2 regions of the Mesorhizobium sp. P2_B11 genome follow, and region 1 is predicted to be linked to the other one. Evidence: riboswitches for the same ligand, from Rfam matches in the RefSeq annotation. Region 1 holds a riboswitch; the other holds the start of a gene.

Region 1 (11,502 bases):
TCGATCTGCCAAAGGCACCAAGCTACGGTTATGCAAACAGGAACATCGCCCTGCGAGAGGCACGCGGCGAATTCATCGGCTTTGCCGCCGATGACGACCTGCTTTTTCCAGACCACTTTGAAACATTGGCGGAAGGGCTCAAGAATGGAGCGGCTATCGCGTACAGCCAGGCGCTCTGGGTTTCCACCGACGGCATCGCCGCACCGTTCCTGACCAATCTGGAACTGGCCGACGAATTTAAATTCTTTGTGGAAGTCGGAAACTCCATACCGGCCAGCTGCTTCCTCTACCGCACCGATTCCCTGCCGTTGCGAGACGCTTGGCCGGAGGATGAAGTTGCGGCGGCCGACTGGCGACTATGGCAGCGTATCATCCACGAAAACCCGCAGAACCCCTTCTGTTATTGTCGTGTTCCAACCGTTTTGCACTTCAGTGCGCGATGGAAAAACTCTCGCTTTTCCCTGTCTCCGCAACTTGCCATGATTCTTGATATCGCGGACAAAGCAGGCTGGTGGCCGCTGGCCTTGCGTGTCTCGATCCCGATGGACAGTTGTGAGCAGCGCGAATATTCGCGCCTGATGCGCTCCGAGCCCACGGCGTGGAGCCGGCGGACGCGTCACGCGGTCGGCGACGTGGTGGCCAAGCTTGCCTGGGAGGACATCAACGCAACGCGGCCAGCATTGGCGAAAGCCGAGGCTGAACGGGCAGCCTTGCAATTGGAGCTCTCAGCGCTGGGGAACAAGTTCGACCAGGCGCATCAAAGCAATGTGGAGCTGCAAAAGTCTCTTTCCGATGCAAAGCAGGAAAAGGACGAAATCGAGCGAGCGCTGCAGGGCCGTCAAGCAGATATCTTGGCGATTCATCAATCCAACAGTTGGCTCGCCACAGCACCGTTGCGCTGGATTTCCACAGCCCTGCGTTCAAGAAAACCCCGGAAGAAATAGCGCGCGACCTCTCATGAGTCGCCACTCAGGATTGAGGCAACGCGCCTCTATGGGCTGGCAAGTATTGCGGAATGCGAGGTCGATTGTTCCGCTATCCCACCTCCCGCAAGATGAAATCGTGCAGCATCTTGGCGGCCGGCGACAGCGCGCGGTTCTTGACCGTGATCAGGCTGTAGGGCCTCACCTCGATGTCGAACTCGGTCTGGACGACGTCGATGGCGCCGGCGAGACCGTCGGGGTTCTGGATGAATTTTGCCACCTGGATCGACACTGGGGCGATGGCATCGGACTGCGCCACCATGACCAGAGTCAGCAGCAGCGAGGAAGTGTTGAGGATGCGGTCCGGCAGCGCGATGTTGCGGTTCAAAAAGTTGCTTTCCATGGCCTGGCGCAGCGGCGAGCCGCCGGACTGGAAGACCCAGTCATAGGCGGCCGTATCTTCCAGCCGCACGGCCTTGCCATTGCTCAGCGGATGACCGCGGCGCACAATCAGGCAGGCCTTCTCGACGCCGATGACGCGCGATTCGAACAGCCGCGGATTGAGGTCGTCGGGGATGCGGGCGATGATGAAATCATGGCGGGTGGCAATCAGTTCGCGCGCCAAGACGTTCGACGTCTCGACCTGCATGGTGATCTCGATGCGCGGATAGAGGCGGCGGATTTCGCGGATCGCCGGCACCGCCAGTTCGATCGCCGGCGCCGTCACCGCGCCGAGGAACACCGAGCCGCCCTTGCCCGCCTTGAGTTCTGAAATCTCGCGGTCGGCCTCGCGCATTTCGAGCAGAATCGAACGCGCGCGCCGGGCCAGCGCCTTGCCGTAAGGGGTGAGCGTGATGCCGCGCGGCAGCCTTTCGCAGAGCTTGACCTGGAGCACCGCTTCCATCTCGGAAATCATGCGCGAGGCCGCCGGCTGCGAGATGTTCATCACCTGCGCCGCCGCACTCACCCGACCGTGATCGTCGAGTGCGGCGATCATGCGCATATGGCGCAGGCTCAAGCCACTGCGCAGAAGTGTTCCGCCATCGCCCGGCAATTCATCGTAACTGCCTGAAATTCCCTGAGGATTTGGCAACGTCGCCATGTTCTTGTCCGCTCCCAGCAATGTTCCGGCCCCTTTTAGTCATATACCGGTTTCGGTATAGCAACCACCGAAGATCGCATTTGACAGTTATGGCAAAGGGACACACCCTTCGCGCGTCCTCAAGACTTGACGGTCGATGACGAGCAAAATCGTATCGATTGAAATCAGGCGACTGAGGGCCGATTGGGAGGATACCGGAGATCGATATGACGGCGGCGGCGCTTTGGCGCATCCGCCCGACTGCGCGGCCCGCGAAGCCCCGAGGTGTCGCGTCCATCAACCAGGGAGAGTTTTACGTGAAAATCATCAAGACACTGGCCGCCGTCGCGGCCCTTGGCATTGCTGCCATGACCTACTCGGCGCACGCAGCCGACAAGGGTCTTGTCGGCGTGCTGATGCCGACCAAGACCTCGCAGCGCTGGATCAATGACGGTGACGCCGTCAAGTCCCAGCTCGAAGCTCTCGGCTACACGGTCGACCTGCAGTACGCGCAGGACGACATCCCCAACCAGCTCAGCCAGCTGGAAAACGAAATCACCAAAGGCCCGAAGGCGCTGATCATCGCCTCGATCGATGGCACCACGCTGTCGGATGCGCTGCAGAAGGCCGCTGACGCCGGCGTCGTCGTCGTCGCCTATGACCGCCTGATCAAGAAGACCGCCAATGTCGACTACTACACCACCTTCGACAATTTCGGCGTCGGCGTGATCCAGGCGAATTCGCTGGTCAAGGGCCTCAAGGAGCGCTTCCCGAACACCAAGCCGTGGAACGTCGAACTGTTCGGCGGCTCGCCGGACGACAACAACGCCTTCTTCTTCTACAACGGCGCCATCTCCGTCCTGCAGCCGCTGATCGATGACGGTTCGATCAAGATCAAGTCCGGCCAGACCGGCATGGACAAGGTCGGCACGCTGCGCTGGCTCGCGGCCACCGCCCAGGCCCGCATGGACAACCTTCTGTCGGCCAACTACTCGGACGGCAGCCGCGTCGATGGCGTTCTGTCGCCCTATGACGGCCTGTCGCGCGGCATCACCGCCTCGCTGCGCGCCGTCGGTTACGGCACCGACGCTCAGCCCTGGCCGATCGTGACCGGCCAGGATGCCGAGACCGCTTCGGTCAAGCTGATCATCACCGGTGAGCAGTACTCGACCGTGTTCAAGGATACCCGCGAACTGGCCAAGGCCACCGTCGAACTCGTCGACAAGGTGCTCTCGGGCGGCAAGCCGGACGGCCTCGACGAAAAGACCTACAACAACGACGTCAAGGTCGTTCCCTCGATCCTTTTGACGCCGCATGATGTCGACAAGTCGAACTACCAGGCGCTGGTCGTCGACTCCGGCTACATCAAGGCCGACGAACTGAAGTAAATTCGGTTGTAAAATCAGGGGTCCTGCGCAACGCAGGGCCCCTTTTCGTTCACCAGCGAGCCCGGTATTGTTACCGACCTCGCCGGCAGTGTTTGCCGACCTCTCAAGGAGCGGTAGTTCCCATGGCCTCGACGATTTTGGAGATGCGCGACATCACCAAGACGTTCCCCGGCGTGAAGGCGCTGTCGAACGTCAACCTCAGTGTCGAGGAAGGCGAGATCCATGCCGTGGTCGGCGAGAATGGCGCCGGCAAATCAACGCTGATGAAGGTTCTGTCGGGCGTCTATCCCGTAGGCACCTATGACGGCCAGATCATCTTCCAGGGCCAGGAATGCCATTTCAAGGGCATCCATGACAGCGAACACAGGGGCATCGTCATCATCCACCAGGAGCTTGCGCTGGTGCCGATGCTGTCGATCACCGAAAACATCTTCCTCGGCAACGAAAACGCCAAATACGGCGTCATCGACTGGGATGCCAACGAGGCGCGCACCGCCGCTTTGTTGAAGAAGGTGGGCCTCAATGAGGACCCCAAGACACTGATCACCGATATCGGCGTGGGCAAGCAGCAGCTGGTCGAAATCGCCAAGGCGCTGAGCAAGGACGTCAAGCTTCTGATCCTCGACGAGCCGACCGCGTCGCTGAGCGAGAAGGACAGCCAGGCGCTGCTCGACCTTTTGCTCGAATTCAAGCGGCAAGGCATGACCTCGATCCTGATCTCGCACAAGCTCAACGAGATCAACCGGGTCGCCGACAAGGTCACCGTCATCCGGGACGGCCGCACCATCGAGACGCTGGCCAAGAAGGACATCTCGGAAGACCGCATCATCACCTCGATGGTCGGCCGCTCGCTCGACGACCGCTACCCGCCGCGCGAGCCCAAGATCGGCGAAGTCGTGTTCGAGGTGAAGAACTGGTCGGTCTATCACCCGCTCCATGCCGAACGGCAAGTGATCAAGGGCATCGACATCAATGTGCGCAAGGGCGAGGTGGTCGGCATTGCCGGACTGATGGGCGCTGGCCGCACCGAATTCGCCATGAGCCTGTTCGGCCGCTCCTATGGCCGCCGTATCTCCGGCGAGGTGCTGCTCAAGGGCAAGCCGGTCGACGTCACCACGGTGAGCAAGGCTGTCCAGCACGGCATCGCCTACGTCACCGAGGACCGCAAGACCTACGGTCTCAACCTCATCGACCACATCAAGCACAACATCACGCTCGCCAATCTCGGCGGCGTGTCGCGCCACAGCGTGATCGATGATTTGCGCGAGCTTGCGGTCGCCAACGATTATCGCAAGAAGACCAACATCCGCGCTTCCAGCGTCTACCAGATGACGGGCAATCTTTCCGGCGGCAACCAGCAGAAGGTTGTGCTGTCGAAATGGCTGTTCGCCGATCCCGAGGTGCTGATCCTCGACGAGCCGACACGCGGCATCGATGTCGGCGCCAAATACGAAATCTACACGATCATCGCGCGCCTTGCCTCGGAGGGTAAGGCGATCGTGGTCATCTCGTCGGAAATGCCGGAATTGCTCGGCATCACCGACCGCATCTACGTCATGAACGAAGGGCGCATCGTCGGGGAAATGCCGGCGGCCGAAGCAAGCCAGGAAAAAATTATGCGCGCTATCGTTCGGGGAGAAGGAAAAGCAGCATGAGCACCGAGAGCGCCCCCGCCCCGCAGGGCAACGTCGTCGAAGAACAGCGTCCACGCATTGCCGTCTCGGCGCTGACGACGAATTTGCGCGAATACGGCCTGATCATCGCGCTGATCGTCATCATGCTGTTCTTCCAGTTCACCACCTCGGGAACGCTGTTCAAGCCGGTCAACCTCTCGAATCTGGTGCAGCAGAACTCCTTCATCATCGTGATGGCGCTGGGCATGCTGCTGGTGATCGTGTCCGGCTATATCGACCTCAGCGTCGGATCGGTGGCCGGTTTCATCGGCGCGCTGGCGGCCAACATGATGGTTATCTGGCAGCTCGGACCGCTCAGCAATCCGCTGGTGGTTTCGATCGTCTGCCTGATCGTCGGCGGCCTCATCGGCGCCGCGCAAGGCTACTGGATCGCCTACCACCGGATACCGAGCTTCATCGTGACGCTTGCCGGCATGCTGATCTTCCGTGGCATCTGCCAGGCGCTGCTCGGTGGTGGCTCCTCGGTCGGCCCGCTGCCGGACGACTTCAAGATGCTCAGCTCCGGCTTCATCCCAGACGTCATCGGCCCGCTGACGCTCGTCCCGCCGGTTGTGAACGCGGCCGGCAAGACCATCATGGGCAGCGGCGTGACGCTGCACATGACGACGGTCGTGCTGGGGCTGATCGCCGTGCTGGCCTATGCCTATTTCGGGGTGAGGACGCGGCGCAAGCGCGAACGCCACGGCTATGAAGCCGAACCCTTCACCCTGTTCGTCATCAAGACGCTGGTCGCCAGCGCGCTGGCGCTGTTCCTGGTCTATGAGTTCGCCAGCTACAGGGGCCTGCCGGTGGTGCTGCTGGTGATGGGCGTGCTGATCACGCTGTTCGTCTTCGTCACCAAGCGCATGACCATCGGCCGGCGCATCTACGCAATGGGCGGCAACCCCAAGGCGGCGCAGCTGTCGGGCATCAACACCGAGCGGCTGACGCTGATGGTGTTCATCAATATGGGCGTGCTGTCGGCGCTCGGCGGCCTGATCATCGCGGCGCGTCTTGGCCAGGCCGTGCCGGCCGCGGGCCTCGGCTCGGAGCTCGACGTCATCGCCGCCGTGTTCATCGGCGGCGCCTCGGCGATGGGCGGCGTCGGCCAGGTCATCGGCGCAGTGGTCGGCGGTTTCATCATGGGCGTGATGAACAACGGCATGTCGATTATGGGCGTCAATGTCGATTGGCAGCAGGTGGTCAAAGGCCTGGTGCTGCTCGGCGCCGTGATCTTCGACGTCTACAACAAGAACAAGGCCTGACCGGAGCAATTCCAGGAAAAGTGCATCGCGGTTTTCCGTCCGGAATTGCGTAGAAACAAAAGAACTGGGAGCGGGTTAGCTCAAACCTGAACCGCTCCCACGAGGCAAGCAGGAGGCATACGCTCGCGGCGCTGCCGGCAAGTTGTCGGCACAGAAGTCCCCCTGGGGATCAAGCCCGCGAGCGCAATCCGGACGAAGAGTTCAACCCGTGGCGCGGCGAGGTCCGAGCCGCGCAGGTCAAGGTTTGCCAAGACGCAACCGGGCCAAGGCACATGAGAGAGGGTTTCATCATGCTGATCTCCCAGATCCTCGACGACGCCGAGACCATCCGCGTCGTTGCCCGCAATGGCGGCGGCAAGACCAGGGTCATCAACGGCGCGCGCAGCGTCTATTCGCTGGCGATGGAAGCCGCCCGCACCGGCACCGGGCTGGCCGCGCTGATCGAGCGCAAGGGATACGGTGAAGCCGTCGACCTCGACGCTGTCTACAAGAAGGGCCGGCTGGTGTCGCCGATCAACCATCCCGATCCCGCGCATCTGCATCTGACGGGCACCGGGCTGACGCATCTGGGCTCTGCGGCAACGCGCGATTCCATGCACAAGAAACTCAGCGACGGCGGCGAGGAGCAGCTCACCGATTCCATGAAGATGTTCCGCATGGGGCTGGAGGGCGGCAAGCCGGCCAAGGGCCAGACCGGCGTGCAGCCGGAATGGTTCTACAAGGGCAACGGCACCATGGCGGTGGCGCCTGGTGCTGCGCTGATGTCGCCAGCCTTTGCGCAGGACGCCGGCGAGGAGCCGGAGATCGCCGGCATCTATGTCATCGGCGATGACGGCGCGCCCTTCCGCGTCGGCTTCACGCTGTCGAACGAGTTTTCCGACCACGTCACCGAGCGGGTGAACTACCTGTTCCTGGCGCATTCCAAGCTGCGCAACGCATCGTTCGGGCCGGAGATCCTGATCGGCGAACTGCCGGCCGACATCAGGGGCGCATCGCGCATCCTGCGTGATGGCAATCTTTTGTGGGAAAAGCCGTTCCTGTCGGGCGAAGCGAACATGTCGCACACCATCGCCAATCTCGAGCATCACCACTTCAAATACTCGGCCTTCCGCCAACCGGGCGACGTGCATGTGCACATGTTCGGCACGGCGACGCTGTCCTTCGCCGACGGCATCAGGACTGAGGCCGGCGACGTCTTCGAGATCGAAGCCGGGGATTTCGGCCTGCCGCTGCGCAACCCGCTGGAGATCGAGCAGCCGGTGAAGGTGGCGGTGAAGGCGTTGTAAACTGGGTGATCTCCCCCCTCGTGGGGGAGATGGCCGGCAGGCCAGAGGGGGGCGCTGTCCCGCCAGCGTTTCCGATCTAGCCAGCCCCTACCTTCGAACTTTTTTCTTAGCCTCGAAGAGGCCGCGTTCCTTCGCGCCCCCCTCTGCCCTGCCGGGCATCTCCCCCACGAGGGGGGAGATCAGCAGTTCCCGCGTCTCAATAAATATCGAAATCGAAATACTTCGCCTGGATCTTCTTGTACGTGCCGTCGGCAACAATCGCGTCGATCGCCGCGTTGAGCTTGTCGCGTAGCGCCGTGTCTTCCAGGCGCACGGCGATGCCAGCTTGCGTCTCCGTGCCCTTGACGTCGCCGACCAGCTTGCAGCAGCCGTCGCTCGCCTTCTTCAGCCAGTCCATCAGCACGAACTTGTCAGAGATGACCGCATCGAGACGGCCATTCTGCAGGTCGGTGATCGCCTCTTCCTGGGTCGGATACAGTTTTGCCTCCGCACCCGCCTTGCCATAGGCGTTCTGGGCGTAGTCGGCCTGGGTGGTCGAGGCCTGCGCGCCCACCGTCTTGCCGGCGAGGGCTGCCGGTTCGGTGGAGGTGAGCTCGCTGTCCTTCGGCGCCACCAGCGCCAGCGGCGTGGTGTAGTATTTGTTAGTGAAGGCGACCTGTTTCTTGCGCTCCTCGGTGATGCTCATCGACGCGATGATGGCGTCAAACTTCTTCGCCTGCAGGGCCGGGATGATACCGTCCCAGTCCTGGGTGACGATCTCGCACTCAACCTTCATTTGCGCGCACAGCGCATTGGCAATGTCGATGTCGAAGCCCTCGACCTTGCCGTCCGATGTAATGGTGTTGAAGGGCGGATAGGCGCCCTCGGTGCCGATCTTCAACTTCTCCTGCGCCTGCGCCATCGAACCGGCCGCGATCACCAGCACGGCGGCCGTTGCCGCCGAGACAATCCATTTTGAAATCTGCATGTTTGTTCCCCTTAAGCCGTTGTTTTTCCGGCAGCAGGGACAGCCAAGCATGGCAAGCCGACGCAGGCAAGTATTTTGCCCGCCTGTGATCGAGGGTCAGCCGGCGGTGCGGAAATGCTTGGAGAGCTTCAGGCCTTGCGCCTGATAGTTGGAGCCGAGGTCGGTGCCGTAGAGCGCCTGGGGCCGCTTGAGCATGTGTTCGTAGACCAGCCGGCCGACGATCTGGCCATGGTCGAGGATGAACGGCACTTCATGACTGCGCACTTCGAGCACCGCCCGGCTGCCGGTGCCGCCTGAGGCCGAATGGCCGAAGCCCGGATCGAAGAAGCCGGCATAGTGAACGCGGAATTCGCCGACCAGCGGATCGAACGGCGTCATTTCGGCGGCGTAGAGCGGCGGCACGTGCACCGCTTCGCGCGAGACCAGGATATAGAACTCGTCGGGATCGAGCACCAGTTCGCCGGCGCCGCTCTTGTAGAGCGGCTCCCAGAAGTCGACGGCGTCCTGCGCGGCGCGCTTGTCGACATCGACCAGGCCGGTGTGATGCTTGCCGCGATAGCCGACCAGGCCGTTCTGATCGCCGTCGAGATCGATCGACAGCGCAATGCCGCCGCCGGAAATGTTGGGCGGCTCGGTGGCGACCAGCATCTCGGCGCGGTGCAATTCGTTCAGCTCTGCCTCCGACAGCAAGGCATTGCCGGTGCGGAAGCGGATCTGCGACAGGCGCGAGCCGGCGCGTACGACGATCGGGAAGGTGCGCGGGCTGACTTCGAGATAGAGCGGCCCGTGATAGCCGGCGGCGATCTTGTCGAACTCGTGGCCGCGGTCGGTCATCACCCGGGTGAAGATATCGAGCCGCCCGGTCGAACTCTTCGGATTGGCCGAGGCGGAGACATTTGCAGGCAGCGCCAGGCTTTCGAGCAGCGGCACGATGTAGACGCAGCCGGTTTCCAGCACCGCGCCCTCGGAGAGACTAAACTCATGCAGTTTCAGCCGGTGAAGCTTGTCGGCCACCAGATGATCTGGACCTGGCAGGAACGAGGCGCGCACGCGAAAAGCCTTGTCGCCGAGCCTGAGATCGAGGCTCGCCGGCTGGACCTGATCGGAATCGAGCGCGCGCGGCGACTTCAACGCGCCGGATTGAAACAGCGCGGAAATGTCCTGATCGGGAAGAATGCCTGTCTGCCGCAAAGGCTGGCTCCGCTCGAAGGCCTCTATGTGGCAGGTTCTTGCCCGCAAAACCGCTGGACACTTTTGCGGAACCTGCCTTGGTACAAACCTCTTAATGAAGCCGGCAATTGACGCAAGCATGGCTGAGGTCTAAAGGGTCGTTATCCCGTGGTGATTTGGCCGGTCGGCTTGCAGCCACGTTAAACAAGTCGCTAAAGGACCGTCGGGCCGCAAGGCCGTATGGACCGGTTGCGACTTTCGCGGCCGGTTTTTTTGTGTCTGGAACAAAAGCGATGAGCACCAAGAAGCGTAACTGGAAGCCTCAGACCGCACTCGTGCACGGGGGAACGCTGCGTTCCCAGTTCGGCGAAACGTCGGAAGCGATGTACCTCACCCAGGGCTATGTCTATGAGACGGCGCAGGCCGCCGAAGCCCGTTTCAAGGGCGAAGAGCCCGGCTTCATCTATTCGCGCTACGCCAACCCGACCGTCGATATGTTCGAAAAGCGCATGTGCGCGCTGGAAGGCGCCGAAGATGCCCGCGCCACGGCGTCGGGCATGGCGGCGGTGACGGCGGCGCTGCTGTGCAGCGCCAAGGCCGGCGACCATATCGTTGCGGCGCGCGCGCTGTTCGGTTCCTGCCGCTGGGTGGTCGAGACGTTGGCGCCGAAATACGGCATCGAGGCGACACTGGTCGACGGCACAGACATCGCCAACTGGGAAAAGGCGGTCAGGCCGAACACAAAACTGTTCTTCCTGGAAAGCCCGACCAATCCGACGCTGGAAGTGGTGGACATATCAGCCGTCGCCTCGCTCGCCACCTCGATCGGCGCCAGGCTGATTGTCGACAACGTCTTTGCCACGCCCTTGCAGCAGAAGCCGTTGCAGCTCGGCGCCCATATCGTCGTCTATTCCGCAACCAAGCACATTGACGGCCAGGGACGGTGTCTCGGCGGCATCATCCTGTCGGACAAGAAGTGGATCGACGAGAATCTGCACGACTATTTCCGCCATACCGGGCCGAGCCTGTCGCCGTTCAACGCCTGGACGCTGCTGAAGGGCCTGGAGACACTGCCGGTGCGCGTGCGCCAGCAGACGGAAAGTGCCGGCAAGATCGCCGATTTCCTCGCCGGGCAGCCGCAGATCGCCCGCGTCATCTATCCCGGCCGCGCCGACCATCCGCAGGCCGATGTCGTCAAGAAGCAGATGACGGGCGGCTCGACGCTGATCTGCCTCGACGTCAAGGGCGGCAAGCAGGCGGCCTTCGCCTTGCAGAACGCGCTCGACATCGTGCTGATCTCCAACAATCTCGGCGACGCCAAAAGCCTGATCACCCATCCGGCGACGACGACGCACAAGAACCTCAGCGACGAGGCACGCGCCGAACTCGGCATCGGACCGGGAACGCTGAGACTGTCGGTCGGTCTGGAGGATACGGACGATCTGCTTGAGGACGTTGCGCAGGCACTGAAGGCGGCCAAATAGCGGAAAGCGGCAGACCGGGAACTACAGGCCCACTGCCTTGCGCAGGGCTTCGTTCATGCGCGTCTGCCAGCCATCGCCATCAGCTCTGAAGCGTTCGAGAACATCGGCGTCGAGACGCAACTGTATGGCGCGCTTTGGCCGTGCAAGCGGCGGCCGGCCAGCCTTGCGGCGCGAAACCGTATCGGTCAGTTGGGCATCCGGATCGGCCTCGGCGGCAGCCGTAATCGCTGCGTCTTCTTCGTCGGTCATCGCAGCGCGTGCCTTG
Region 2 (11,502 bases), on a different contig from region 1:
AGAGCGACCGCCGGTAGCCGTAAAGGCGGGCGCGCCGGGTCTCGACATGCGCAAATCCGGGCCGCCAGATCAGCGAGCCGTAGCCAAAAACCCAAAAATCGCCCATATCGCCAAGCCTGATTGCACGAGAGTGACGCCGCCGCATCGGAATCGGTGCTCTCTTCTGTCTTTTTGCTTGTTGCGTAAACCACAGTCCACCCGCAACACGCCGCGTTAATGAAAGCCGCAGCATGACGTCAACTGACGAGCGTCCGTCAAAATTTCGCCGCCGGCTGTTCTGGCTCACCGCTTTCGTCGTCATGCTGTTCGGCGTCTACAGCGCCGTCTGGTTCTATGTCGCAGGCCGGGTCAGAAGCGAGGCTGACAAGGCGGTGGCGCAGCTCAACGCCAAAGGCATCGAGGCCGGCTGCGCCAATCTCACCGTCAGCGGCTACCCCCTGAGCTTCGTCGTCTCCTGTGACACGCTGGCCTACGAGGATGACACCAGGAACGTCGCCGCCTCGACCGGCAGCTTCAATTTCGTGGCCGAACTCATCCGCCCCCTGTCGCCCGCCGCCGAGTTGCGCGGACCGCTACGCACATCGGTGCCGGGAATGACGCCGCTATGGATCGACTGGGACAATCTGCAGGCCGGTGCAAAGCTGTCCTGGCCCGTGCCCCGCAGCATTTCGCTGCAGGCCGAAGGCCTGTCCGGCCAGACCGACCCGGCCGACGACACCGACCCGGTTTCGCTGTTCAGCGCGGGAACCGCGGCGGGCGAGCTGCGGCCCGACGGGCAGGACCTCGGCTATGTCGGCAGCTTCACCGATCTTGAGATCGACGCCGACGCGATCGGCGGGCGCGTGCTGCCGCCGCTCGACGGCAGCGGTGACGCAACGCTGAAGAACGGGGTGGCGCTGATGCAGACCGAAGCCAGGAGCCTGCGTGGCCAGGCCGCCGACATCCACAAGCTCGACCTGTCGTCGGGAACCGCGCGCATCACCGTCTCCGGCCCGGTGTCGGTCGACGCCAATGGCCTGATCAATGCCGATTTGACGATCAAGCTGCAGGACCCGAAAGCCGTGGCGGCAATCCTCGCCACCGCAATCCCGGAGCAGAAGAGCCAGATCGAGCAAGGCTTTGCCGGCCTGGCGCTGCTCGGCAACGAACCGTCGATGCCGCTCAAGGTGGTCAAGGGCAAGGCCTCGCTCGGCTTCATTCCGCTGGGCAAGATCAAGCCACTCGACTAGACCATGATCCCAAGGCGGGAACCGCTTTTGGGGGAAGATCATGCTTAGCCAAGCCAATCCATGAGCCTGCCGATAAAATTGCTGAGCGTTGGTGCGCTGACGCTGGACACAATTCTGCGCGTCGAAACCTTGCCCACGCATCAGGGCAAGTTCATCGCCTCGGACGGCGTCCAGATCGCTGCCGGCATGGCGACGAGTGCGGCCTGCGCCGCACGCCGTCTCGGCGCCGAGGTGTTTTTGTGGGCAAGCGTGGGTGACGATGGCGTCGGCGACCAACTGCTGGCAGGCGTCGAAGCCGAGGGCGTCGATTGCAGCTTTGTCCGCCGCGTCAAAGGCGCGCGTTCGGCGCTGGCCTCGATCGTGGTCGACGCCCATGGCGAGCGCATCATCGTGCCCTTCTACGACCCGAACGCCCAGGCCGACCCCGAGGCGCTGCCGGCCACCGACCTCGCCGCCTTCGACGCCGTGCTGGTCGACGTGCGCTGGCCGGGTGCTGCGGCGTTCGCCTTGACCGCCGCGCGCAGCGCCGGCCGTCCGGCGATCCTCGATGCCGACACCGCGCCGCTCGATGTGCTGGAGCGTCTGTTGCCGCTGGCCTCGCACATCGTCGCGTCGGAGACGGCGGCGCGCATCGTCTGCGGCCACGCGCTCGATCCCGAAACCGCCTGCGCCGACCTCGCCAGCCGCACCGATGCCTTCGTCGCGGTCACCGGCGGCGCGGCGGGAAGCTGGTGGCATGACCGGTCCGCCGGCTGCGTTCGCCACATCGCGGCGCCGAAGGTCAAGGCGGTCGACACGCTTGCCGCCGGCGACGTTTTCCACGGCGCCTTTGCCGTTGGGCTTGCCGAAGCCATGCCGCTCGGGCAGGCCCTGCGCTTTGCCAGTGCGGCCGCCGCGCTCAAGTGCCAGCGTTTTGGTGGCCGGCTGGGCGCGCCAAACAGGGACGAGACGCTGGCCATGGTCGCAGCGACCTGGCCCGCCTGAGGAGACTTAGCCCTTCGCCGGATGCTCCACGGCCTGACGGCCGAAGTCCGGCACATCAATATCCTGGCCGGCTTCGATGATCGAGCGGCGCACGGCGCGGGTGCGGGTGAACAGGTCGAACAGCTTGTCGCCATCGCCCCAGCGGATTGCCCGCTGCAGGAAGGCCAGATCCTCCGAGAAGCGTGCCAGCATTTCCAGGATGGCGTCCTTGTTGTGCAGGCACACGTCGCGCCACATGGTCGGGTCCGAGGCGGCAAGACGGGTGAAGTCGCGGAAACCCGAGGCCGAATATTTGATGACCTCGGTCTTGGTCACCGATTCCAGATCGTCGGCGGTGCCGACAATGTTGTAGGCGATGATGTGCGGCAGATGCGAAACGATGGCCAGCGTCATGTCGTGATGCTGCGGGTCCATCGTGTCGATGTTGGAGCCGCAGTGCCGCCAGAACTCCGACAGCTTCTCCAGCGCGGCAGGGTCGGTGCCCGGCAGCGGCGTGAAGATGCACCAGCGGTTTTCGAACAGCTCGGCGAAGCCGGCATCGGGGCCCGACTTCTCGGTTCCCGCCAGCGGATGGCCCGGGATGAAATGCACGCCTTCCGGCACGTGGGGCTGCATCTGCGCAATCACCGAGGCCTTGGTCGAACCCACATCGGTGAGGATGGCGCCCTTTTTCAGCGCCGGCGCGATCTCTTGCGCCACCTCGCCCGACGATCCCACAGGCACCGAGACGATGATCAGGTCGGCGTCACGTACTGCCTCCTTGGCGTCGGTGGTGTAGGACTCACCGAGACCGAGTTCCTTCGCCCGCGCCAGCGTGGTCGGGCTGCGCGTCGCGATGGCGACATGGCGGGCCAGGCCCTCGCGGCGGATGATGCGGGCCAGCGACGAGCCGATCAGGCCGATGCCGACCAGCGCGATCTTTTCGAACATCGGTGATGCCTCATGCTTCGATGAAGTCATGGTGTCTCAGCTTTTCAGGAATGTCGTGAGGGCGTCGATGACGCCGCGATTGGCTTCTTCGGTACCGACGCTCATGCGCAGCGCATTGGGGAAGCCATAGCCGGTAACCCGCCGCAATATATAGCCGCGCTGGGTGAGATAATCGTCTGCCGCCTCTGCCGAATGCTTCTTGTCCTCAGGGAAATGGATGAGAACGAAATTGCCGACGCTCGGCGTCACCCTGAGACCAAGCTTCGTCAGCTCGTCATTCAGCCAGGTCAGCCATGTCTCGTTGTGCACGGCGCTGCGCTCGACATGGGCGCGGTCGCGGATCGCGGCAATACCGGCCTCGATCGCCGTCGCGTTTACATTGAAAGGGCCACGGATGCGATTGATGGCATCGACGATGTGCAGAGGACCGTACATCCAGCCGATGCGCGCACCGCCAAGGCCGAGCTTCGAAAAGGTGCGGGTCATGACCACGTTCTGGGCGCTGCCGGCCAGCTCGATGCCGGCCTCATAGTCGTTGCGCCGGACATATTCGGCATAGGCGCCATCGAGCACCAGAAGCACGTTGCCAGGCAGGGCGGCATGCAGCCGGCGGACCTCCTGGAACGGCAAATAGGTGCCGGTCGGATTGTTGGGATTGGCGAGGAAGATGATTTTGGTCCGCGGCGTCACCYCGGCCAGGATCGCGTCGACATCGGCGCGCTCGTTGGTTTCCCTGACCGTCACCGGGACCCCGCCGGCCGACTGGATGTAGATCTTGTAGATCATGAAGGCGTGTTCGGTGATGATGGCCTCATCGCCGGTCGCCAGATAGGTCTGCGCCAGCAGGCCCAAAATCTCGTCGGAACCGTTGGAGCAGATGATGTTTGCCGGGTTGAGGCCATGCACCTCGGCGATCGCCTCGCGCAGCCGGCGGGCGGTGCCGTCGGGATAGACGTCGAGCTTGGCGGCAACTTCACGAGCCGCCTCGATCGCCTTCGGCGACGGGCCGAGCGGGTTCTCGTTCGACGACAGTTTATGGACCTTGGCGATGCCAGCCGGCGCCGTGCTCTTGCCGGGCACATAGGCGGCGATGTCCATGATGCCCGCGCGGGGCGTTGGCCGTGCCTTGTCCGCTGTCTTGTCCATGTCACAAATCCGTCGAGAATGCCTCCGTCCGGAGGCCGCAGCGGAAATACAAGCCGTGGCTGCGAATGTCGAGAGGCCCGGGCAATAGCTTGCCGTTGACGCCGGGCGGCGCGAGTTCTAGAAGAACGTAACAGTTCCGTGGTGATTTGGCCGGTCGGCTTGCAGCCACGTTAAACAACTCGCTAAAGGGCCGTTTGCGTGACGTAACCGGCTTTGCGATCGCATTGCCGGTTTTTTATTGCCTGACGGCGGGCAAGGAGAGTCACATGACCGCGCTCCGCGCTGCAAAAACCAACAACGAGGCCGACAATCCGTCGAGCCCTGTGTTGCGTTTCGGCCCCGACAAGCCGCTGAAGCTCGACGCCGGCTCGCTGCTGTCGCCGTTCCAGATCGCCTACCAGACCTACGGCACACTGAACGACGCCCGCACCAACGCCATTCTGGTCTGCCACGCACTGACCGGCGACCAGCATGTCGCCAACACCAATCCGGTGACCGGCAAGCCCGGCTGGTGGGAAGTGCTGATCGGGCCCGGCAGGATCATCGACACCAACCGTTTCTTCGTCATCTGCTCCAATGTCATCGGCGGCTGCCTGGGCTCCACCGGCCCGGCCTCGACCAACCCGGCCACCGGCAAGCCCTACGGGCTCGACCTGCCTATCATCACCATCCGCGACATGGTGCGGGCGCAGCTGATGCTGGTCGACCATTTTGGCATCGAGAAACTGTTTTGCGTGCTCGGCGGCTCGATGGGCGGCATGCAGGTGCTGGAATGGGCCTCGTGCTATTCGGATCGCGTCTTCTCGGCGCTGCCGATCGCCACCGGCGCGCGCCATTCCTCGCAGAACATCGCCTTCCACGAGGTTGGCCGCCAGGCCGTGATGGCCGACCCGGACTGGCATGGCGGCAAATATTTCGAGCATGGCGCGCGCCCGGAAAAGGGGCTGGCGGTGGCGCGCATGGCCGCCCACATCACCTATCTCTCGGAAGCCGCCTTGCATCGAAAATTCGGCCGCAATCTGCAGGACCGCGAAGCGCTGACCTTCGGTTTCGACGCCGATTTTCAGATCGAAAGCTATCTGCGCCACCAAGGCATGACCTTCGTCGATCGCTTCGACGCCAATTCCTATCTCTATATGACCCGTTCAATGGATTATTTCGACCTCGCCGCCGACCATGGCGGCCGGCTGGCCGATGCCTTTGCCGGCACAAAGACGCGCTTTTGCCTGGTGTCCTTCACCTCGGATTGGCTGTTCCCGACCGAGGAGAGCCGCTCCATCGTGCACGCGCTCAACGCCGCCGGGGCCTCGGTCTCTTTCGTCGAGATCGCCACCGACCGCGGCCACGATGCCTTCCTGCTCGACGAACCGGAATTGTTCGCCGCCATCAATGGCTTCATCGGCTCGGCCGCGCGCGCCAGGGGGCTCGCCTCATGAGCGTCAACGGCAGCCAGCGCGTCGACCTCGAGGTCGTCGCCAACCTCATCCCGCCGCAGTCCAGGGTGCTCGATGTCGGTTCCGGCGACGGCCTGCTGCTCGAACTCCTGCAAGAAACCAAGCAGGTCGACGGCCGTGGGCTGGAGCTGTCGCAGCGCGGCGTCAATGAATGCGTGGCGCGCGGCCTGTCGGTCATCCAAGGCGATGCCGACACCGACCTCGAATTCTATCCCGACAAAGGCTTTGACTTTGTCGTCCTGTCGCAGACCTTGCAGGCGACCCGCAACCCGAAGCTGGTGCTCGACGAGCTGTTGAGGATCGGCAACCGCGCGATCGTCTCCTTCCCCAATTTCGGCCACTGGCGGGTGCGGCTGTCGCTGTTCTTCAAGGGACGGATGCCGGTGACCGAGGACCTGCCCTATTCCTGGTACGACACGCCCAACATCCATTTCTGCACCATCCGCGACTTCGTCAACCTGGTCGAGGAGCTCGGCGCCTCGGTCGAGAAAGCCACCGCGCTCGACGGCAACGGCCAGAAGATCGGCCTGTCGATGCCATGGTGGTTCTGGAATTTCTTCGGCCAGCAGGCAGTGTTCTTGCTGAAGCGCTGATTTCGAAAGCGAAGCTGACACACGTATTCGACAAGGTGTGATCTTCGCCGGCAAGCTCGTCCTCGCTGCTTTGTCGACAGCGCGAGACCTTTGCCCATCGCGCACAGGTCGGCTGATTTGCTTTTCGTACGTCCGTTGGGACATTGTGCTGCAGCATCTTCGACATTTGAGTCACACTCAGACTGCATCGCAACTTGGAAGTCGGCGTTAACCAAAGTTCAGTGGCATGACCTTGCGTCACCTGTCCTTGCTTTTCGTTAAACTTCATGAGAGTGTTCTGCGCCTGGGTCGCAGCTCGACTATCTGATTACTGCGAGCGCTGGGGGAGATTAAAGGTGATTCTATGCTCTCGCGAGCTGGTCGCAAGCAGCGGCCGGCGGCGGTTGGCTATTATCGCGGCCGGGCTCGTCCCGGCCGGCGCGCCACCCGTGCTCGTCTTCACCGGCGAAAGAAAACCGGGAGCAGAGGTCTTCACCGCCGAATGCAAAGGAAAACTGCCCAACCGTAAATGATTGTGCCTTGGGAGGGACCATGACGATCACGAACAACTTCATCGTCGGATTGCCAATCCAGAAGCTGAAACACGTCGGCACGACCCAGACGCCGCGTCTGCTCGTGATCCATTACTCCGTGACAAACACCGTCGCTCAGGCAGTAACCGCACTGAATGGACCGCCGGCGCTCGGCTATCACATCCTGATCGAAAAGAACGGCAAGGCGTTCCAGACACGAGAATTCACCGAACACGCCGCGCATCCCGGCCGCAGCAACTGGAAGCCCGAAGGCGGGCTGACGATGGGGTCGTCGTTGCAGCGCGGCTCAATTGGCATCTGCTTGATGAACAAGGGCTTCGCCGGCGACCCTGGAGTTCCCAAGAAGAGAGCCAAACTCATCTACAATCCGGATGACCCGTCCATGCAGGAATGGGAGGTCTACCCGGCCGCACAGATAAAAGCCTGCATGGACATCGCACGCGAGATCCTCGGCGCCTATCCAATCACCGAGGTGGTTGGCCACCACGACATCGCGATCAATGGAAAGTTCGATCCCGGGCCATTGTTTGACTTCGCCCCCCTCAACGCACTCACGCCATCGCCGAAGCCGCTAGGGTTCGAGACCAAAGTGAAGACGGGGACCGCTACTTTGAGTGTCCGACGCCTGCCCAACGCCGGCGCAACGGAAGTGGCGGCGCTGCCGAACGGCACGAAGATTCACATTCGCACCGTCGTGTACACCGGCAAGAAGGCCGATTCCCTTGACCCATCTACCGAGACGAACAAGCGCTATCTGTCGCGCTGGGCATCGGTGGATATCGACGGCAGCAACAAGCACGCAGGCTTCGTGAACATGAAGTTCCTCACGAAGACGCCACTCTCTCCGGCCCTGGCCGCAAATCTGTAGGGGAGCGCTCGATCGTCAAGCCAAGCTGGGTTTTCCATAGCGGTCGCAGCAGTCAACCTTTCCAGCGTTGGCGCCAATCTGCCGCAGCCTATCCCAGCACGTCGGTAGCCTTGTGCGGATGCCGGACACCCTCGGCGAGGACCACGTCGGCGTAGGAGTTGTCGGTGCGCAAGGCCAGTATCTGCCGGTAGGCGGGTGAATTGTACCAGCCGCGCGCATTTTCCCTGTCCGGAAACTCGATGACGATCAGATGGCCGGGCCATTCGTTCTCGAGCACGTCCATGTCGCCGCCATGGACAAGAAAGCGCCCGCCAAACGGCTCCAGCGTGGCGTCGATCCTCTGCAGATATTCGACGATCTGCGGGCCCATTGTGACTTGGCGCATATGGGCGACGGCGTAGGCGGTCATGGCTGAACTCCCTGTTCGATCGAGGCCGAACAACCCGGCTTCATGCTGCAATCTGTCGGGATACTGGTGGCCGGTCGATTACGTCAGGAGTAATCGAATGCCTTACACACGTCCGCCTCGACAGTTTGTGATGACATTCCCGTTGCTTTTTTGTAGCGTCGAATCGAACGCAATCCTGAGGCGGGGCAAGGAAGCGGCCGTCCATAGGCCGCTGCGATATCCGGGGCACAGCCGAAGCAACATGTCAAAAACCGCCGACCTCGCTCCGCTGATCTCGGTGATCACGCCGACGCACAATCGCCGCAGCAAGGTGGTGCGCGCCGTCGAGAGCGTGCTGGCGCAGAATTTTGCCCGGTTCGAGCACATCGTCGTCGATGACGGCTCGACCGACGGCACAGCCGCCGCACTCGCCGAAATCCGCGATCCGCGGCTGATCTATGTCGGTTCGAAATGGCGTGGCGCCAATGCCGCCCGCAACGCCGGCATCGAGCGGGCGCGGGCGCCGGTGGTGACGTTCCTCGATTCCGACGACGTCTATTTGCCGGACCGGCTGGTGCGGACGCTGGAGCAGTTCGACAACAATCCCTCGCTCGAAGTGCTGATCAGTTCCTTCGTGTCGGTGAAGGGCAATCGCCGCACCAATTGCGTCAACCGCGAGGCTCTCCTGAGCCGCGACTCGCTGGAACGGGCGCTTGTCGCGCAGACCATTTTCATTGCAGGCTCCGCAATCACCGCCCGGCGCGAGTCGCTGCTGGCCATCGGCGGCTACGACAGCGACGTCACGCGCATGCAGGATCGCGAACTGTTGCTGCGCTTTGCCCGGCGCAGCGGCGCGCAACTGTCCGAAGTGATCGACTGGAAAAAGTACAATTCGGAGAATTCGATCTCCGGCCGCCGCGACGGCTATGTCGAAGCCTATGCCAGTTTGATCGACAAGCACCCCTATATCGCCGACCGCTACCCCCACATTCCGCCTTACATGATCGCCCGGCAGCTCATCGCCGACGCGCTCAAGGGCAGGGTTTCGCAGGCGTTCTCCGGCTATCTGGCCAACCGTTCGTCGAAGGCGCTCGGCTATTCGCTGCCGCAGCTGTTTCGCGGCTATGTCGGCGGCCGGCGCTGGCGCCGCGATCTCTACGCCGAATTTCGCGACAAATACGGTGCGCGGCCAGCTTAGAGCTCCCCTCGGGAACTGTCCCAAAACCTCATTTATCGAGCTCCGGGAAATACGGGTCGGAATAAAGCCGCCGGTCGCGTTCGCCCTGCAGGCAGTCCATCGGCGCTGCCGCGTCGATCGGGACCACGGTCGCATCGGCAATGCCGCTCACCTCCAGGATCAGCTTGCGGCGTATGGCGGTGGCGAATTCCGAGGCCGCGTAGATCGGCAGCACGAAGGAGCCGGGTCCGCCGGTGACGCAGTCGTCATAATACTGGTCGAGATGGCTGAAGGTCGGCGAAGGGCTGATCAGGATCGGCAGGCCGTTGATGACGATGCCCTTGGCCACCGCCGCATCGCGTGTGATGGCGACCGGCAGCCCGGTGTTGTTGGGGCCATCGCCGGAAATGTCGATCACGCTGCGTGGCGCATCGAAGCCGGTGCCGTCGAAAAGCCCGGCGCCGAAGGCCAGCGCGCCGGAAATCGAGGTGCCGCGAAAGCTGCGGAACGGCCGCGCGGCGATCTTGTCGGCGAAGGCGTTGGCGCTCTCCGCGCTGTCGATCACCTGCCAGGCAATGACGCCATCCTCGCGCACGACGCCTGCCCATTCGAAATAGGCAAGCGCGATCCGGCCGGTCGTGCCCGAGCGCACAGCCCTGATGAAATCGGGATGCCTCAGCGCCTCGACATAGCCGGCGCGCTGCAAGGCGAACTCCCGCTCATCCATCGACTGGGAGATGTCGACGGCCAGCACCAGTTCGACATCGACGGCAACGGTATTGGCCGGAGCAGCCACGGGCGTGGTGCAGGCGAGGCAGGCAAGCAGGCTGAGCGCGTCGAGCATGGCCGGACCCACGATGTTTCCATCGGAATCTTGGCCGCGATCGCGGCGAAATAAAGCCTAATGCATGTCGCCCAAAAGTGGCCCCGGTTTTGAGAAAACGACATGCATAAAATTGAGACCTAAAGCGCGTCGCGTGGATCCGCTCAGATGCTACGCGCTTTAGGCTACTTCTTTCGCCGGTTGGTCGGCTTTGGCGGCGGGTCGATGGCGCCGGCCCTGACGTGGGCGCGCTTCAGCGCCGGCGCGCCCGTATCCTTCACGATGCTCAGCGCGCGGGGAAAGAAATGACTATTGTGCAGGCCGCGCCCAATGTTGAGGATCGTGGTGTCGGGCAGGCGTTTTTCCAGCATCGACAGCACGCGCCGCAGCGACGGACCGTCGAACGCATCCATCGCCTCGTCGATGATCACCCATTTCGGCTGCCGCAAGGCAAGCCTGGCGAAGGCGAGCGCACGCTGCTCGTCATCGCCCAGTTCGTGATCCCACCGCGCCGTGCGGCCGAGTGAGGACGACAGCCGCTCGAGACCGACCTCGGCGAGCACCGCCGAAATGTCGGCATCGCTCGCCGGCGCCGGTCCATTCGGGTGGTCGAGGACCTCGCGCAACGTGCCGACCGGGAAATACGGCACGCGCGGCACGAAGATCGGGACCTCTCCCGCCGGCAGGCCGATGCGTCCGCTGCCCCATGGCCACAGGCCGGCGATGGCGCGGAAGAACAATGTCTTGCCGGCGCCTGGATCGCCGGTGATCATGACGCGCTCGCCTGGATGGATTTCGACATGGCTGTCGGCAAGCTTGGTGCAGCCCTCCGGCGAGGCCACCTGGAGCTTTTCGAACGTCAGGCTGCCATTGGCATTGTCGCCGAATTCGATGCGCCTTTCCTTGTCGTGCAGCACATCGGTTTCATCGAGCGCGATGCGGAAGTCGGCGACACGCATCAGCGTGGCGCGCCAGTCGGCGATGCCACCGATATTGTTGATGAACCAGCGCAGCGACGAGTGCACCTGGTTGAAGGCGCCAACCGCCATCATCAGCCCGCCGAAGCTGATATCGCCCGAGAAATAGACCGGCGATGCCACCAGGATGGGCGCCACCACGGTGATCCAGCCATAGGTGTCGGTCACCCAGGACAGGTTGATCTGCGCGGTGTAGATGCGCCGCATGGCGCCCAGCACCGTACCGAGGTCGATTTCGAGCCGTCGTTTGGCATCGGCTTCACCATGGTAGAGCGCAATGGCGTCGACATTTTCGTTGACCCGCACCATCGAGGAGCGCAGCTCGGCCTCACGCGTATAGCGATCGCTGTTGAGGCGGATCAGCGGCCGCCCGACCAGCCAGCTGAGCCATGAGGCGATT

The links. Region 1 has a riboswitch for S-adenosylmethionine ahead of AC1DYJ_RS02065 (O-succinylhomoserine sulfhydrylase). Riboswitches for the same ligand answer to the same signal wherever they lie in the genome.
Positions count from the first base shown of each region.
Region 2: another riboswitch for S-adenosylmethionine. It lies ahead of metX (homoserine O-acetyltransferase MetX); the one in region 1 lies ahead of AC1DYJ_RS02065 (O-succinylhomoserine sulfhydrylase).

Region 1 is NZ_JBFUDF010000001.1:455,543-467,044, reverse strand. It holds gene AC1DYJ_RS02105 (glycosyltransferase family 2 protein) at 1-944, shown strand, start outside; gene AC1DYJ_RS02100 (LysR family transcriptional regulator) at 1,036-2,025, opposite strand; gene chvE (multiple monosaccharide ABC transporter substrate-binding protein) at 2,322-3,392, shown strand; gene mmsA (multiple monosaccharide ABC transporter ATP-binding protein) at 3,515-5,047, shown strand; gene mmsB (multiple monosaccharide ABC transporter permease) at 5,044-6,330, shown strand; gene araD1 (AraD1 family protein) at 6,621-7,616, shown strand; gene AC1DYJ_RS02075 (ABC transporter substrate-binding protein) at 7,813-8,583, opposite strand; gene AC1DYJ_RS02070 (2'-deoxycytidine 5'-triphosphate deaminase) at 8,680-9,774, opposite strand; SAM riboswitch at 9,912-9,989, shown strand; gene AC1DYJ_RS02065 (O-succinylhomoserine sulfhydrylase) at 10,047-11,237, shown strand; gene AC1DYJ_RS02060 (BrnA antitoxin family protein) at 11,259-11,502, opposite strand, start outside.
Region 2 is NZ_JBFUDF010000002.1:844,598-856,099, reverse strand. It holds gene AC1DYJ_RS08405 (gamma-glutamylcyclotransferase) at 1-106, opposite strand, end outside; gene AC1DYJ_RS08400 (DUF2125 domain-containing protein) at 231-1,229, shown strand; gene AC1DYJ_RS08395 (sugar kinase) at 1,290-2,213, shown strand; gene AC1DYJ_RS08390 (prephenate/arogenate dehydrogenase family protein) at 2,220-3,143, opposite strand; gene hisC (histidinol-phosphate transaminase) at 3,180-4,289, opposite strand; SAM riboswitch at 4,418-4,495, shown strand; gene metX (homoserine O-acetyltransferase MetX) at 4,556-5,725, shown strand; gene metW (methionine biosynthesis protein MetW) at 5,722-6,336, shown strand; gene AC1DYJ_RS08370 (N-acetylmuramoyl-L-alanine amidase) at 6,868-7,737, shown strand; gene AC1DYJ_RS08365 (DUF1330 domain-containing protein) at 7,826-8,146, opposite strand; gene AC1DYJ_RS08360 (glycosyltransferase family 2 protein) at 8,388-9,323, shown strand; gene AC1DYJ_RS08355 (DUF1194 domain-containing protein) at 9,352-10,146, opposite strand; gene AC1DYJ_RS08350 (ABC transporter ATP-binding protein/permease) at 10,311-11,502, opposite strand, start outside.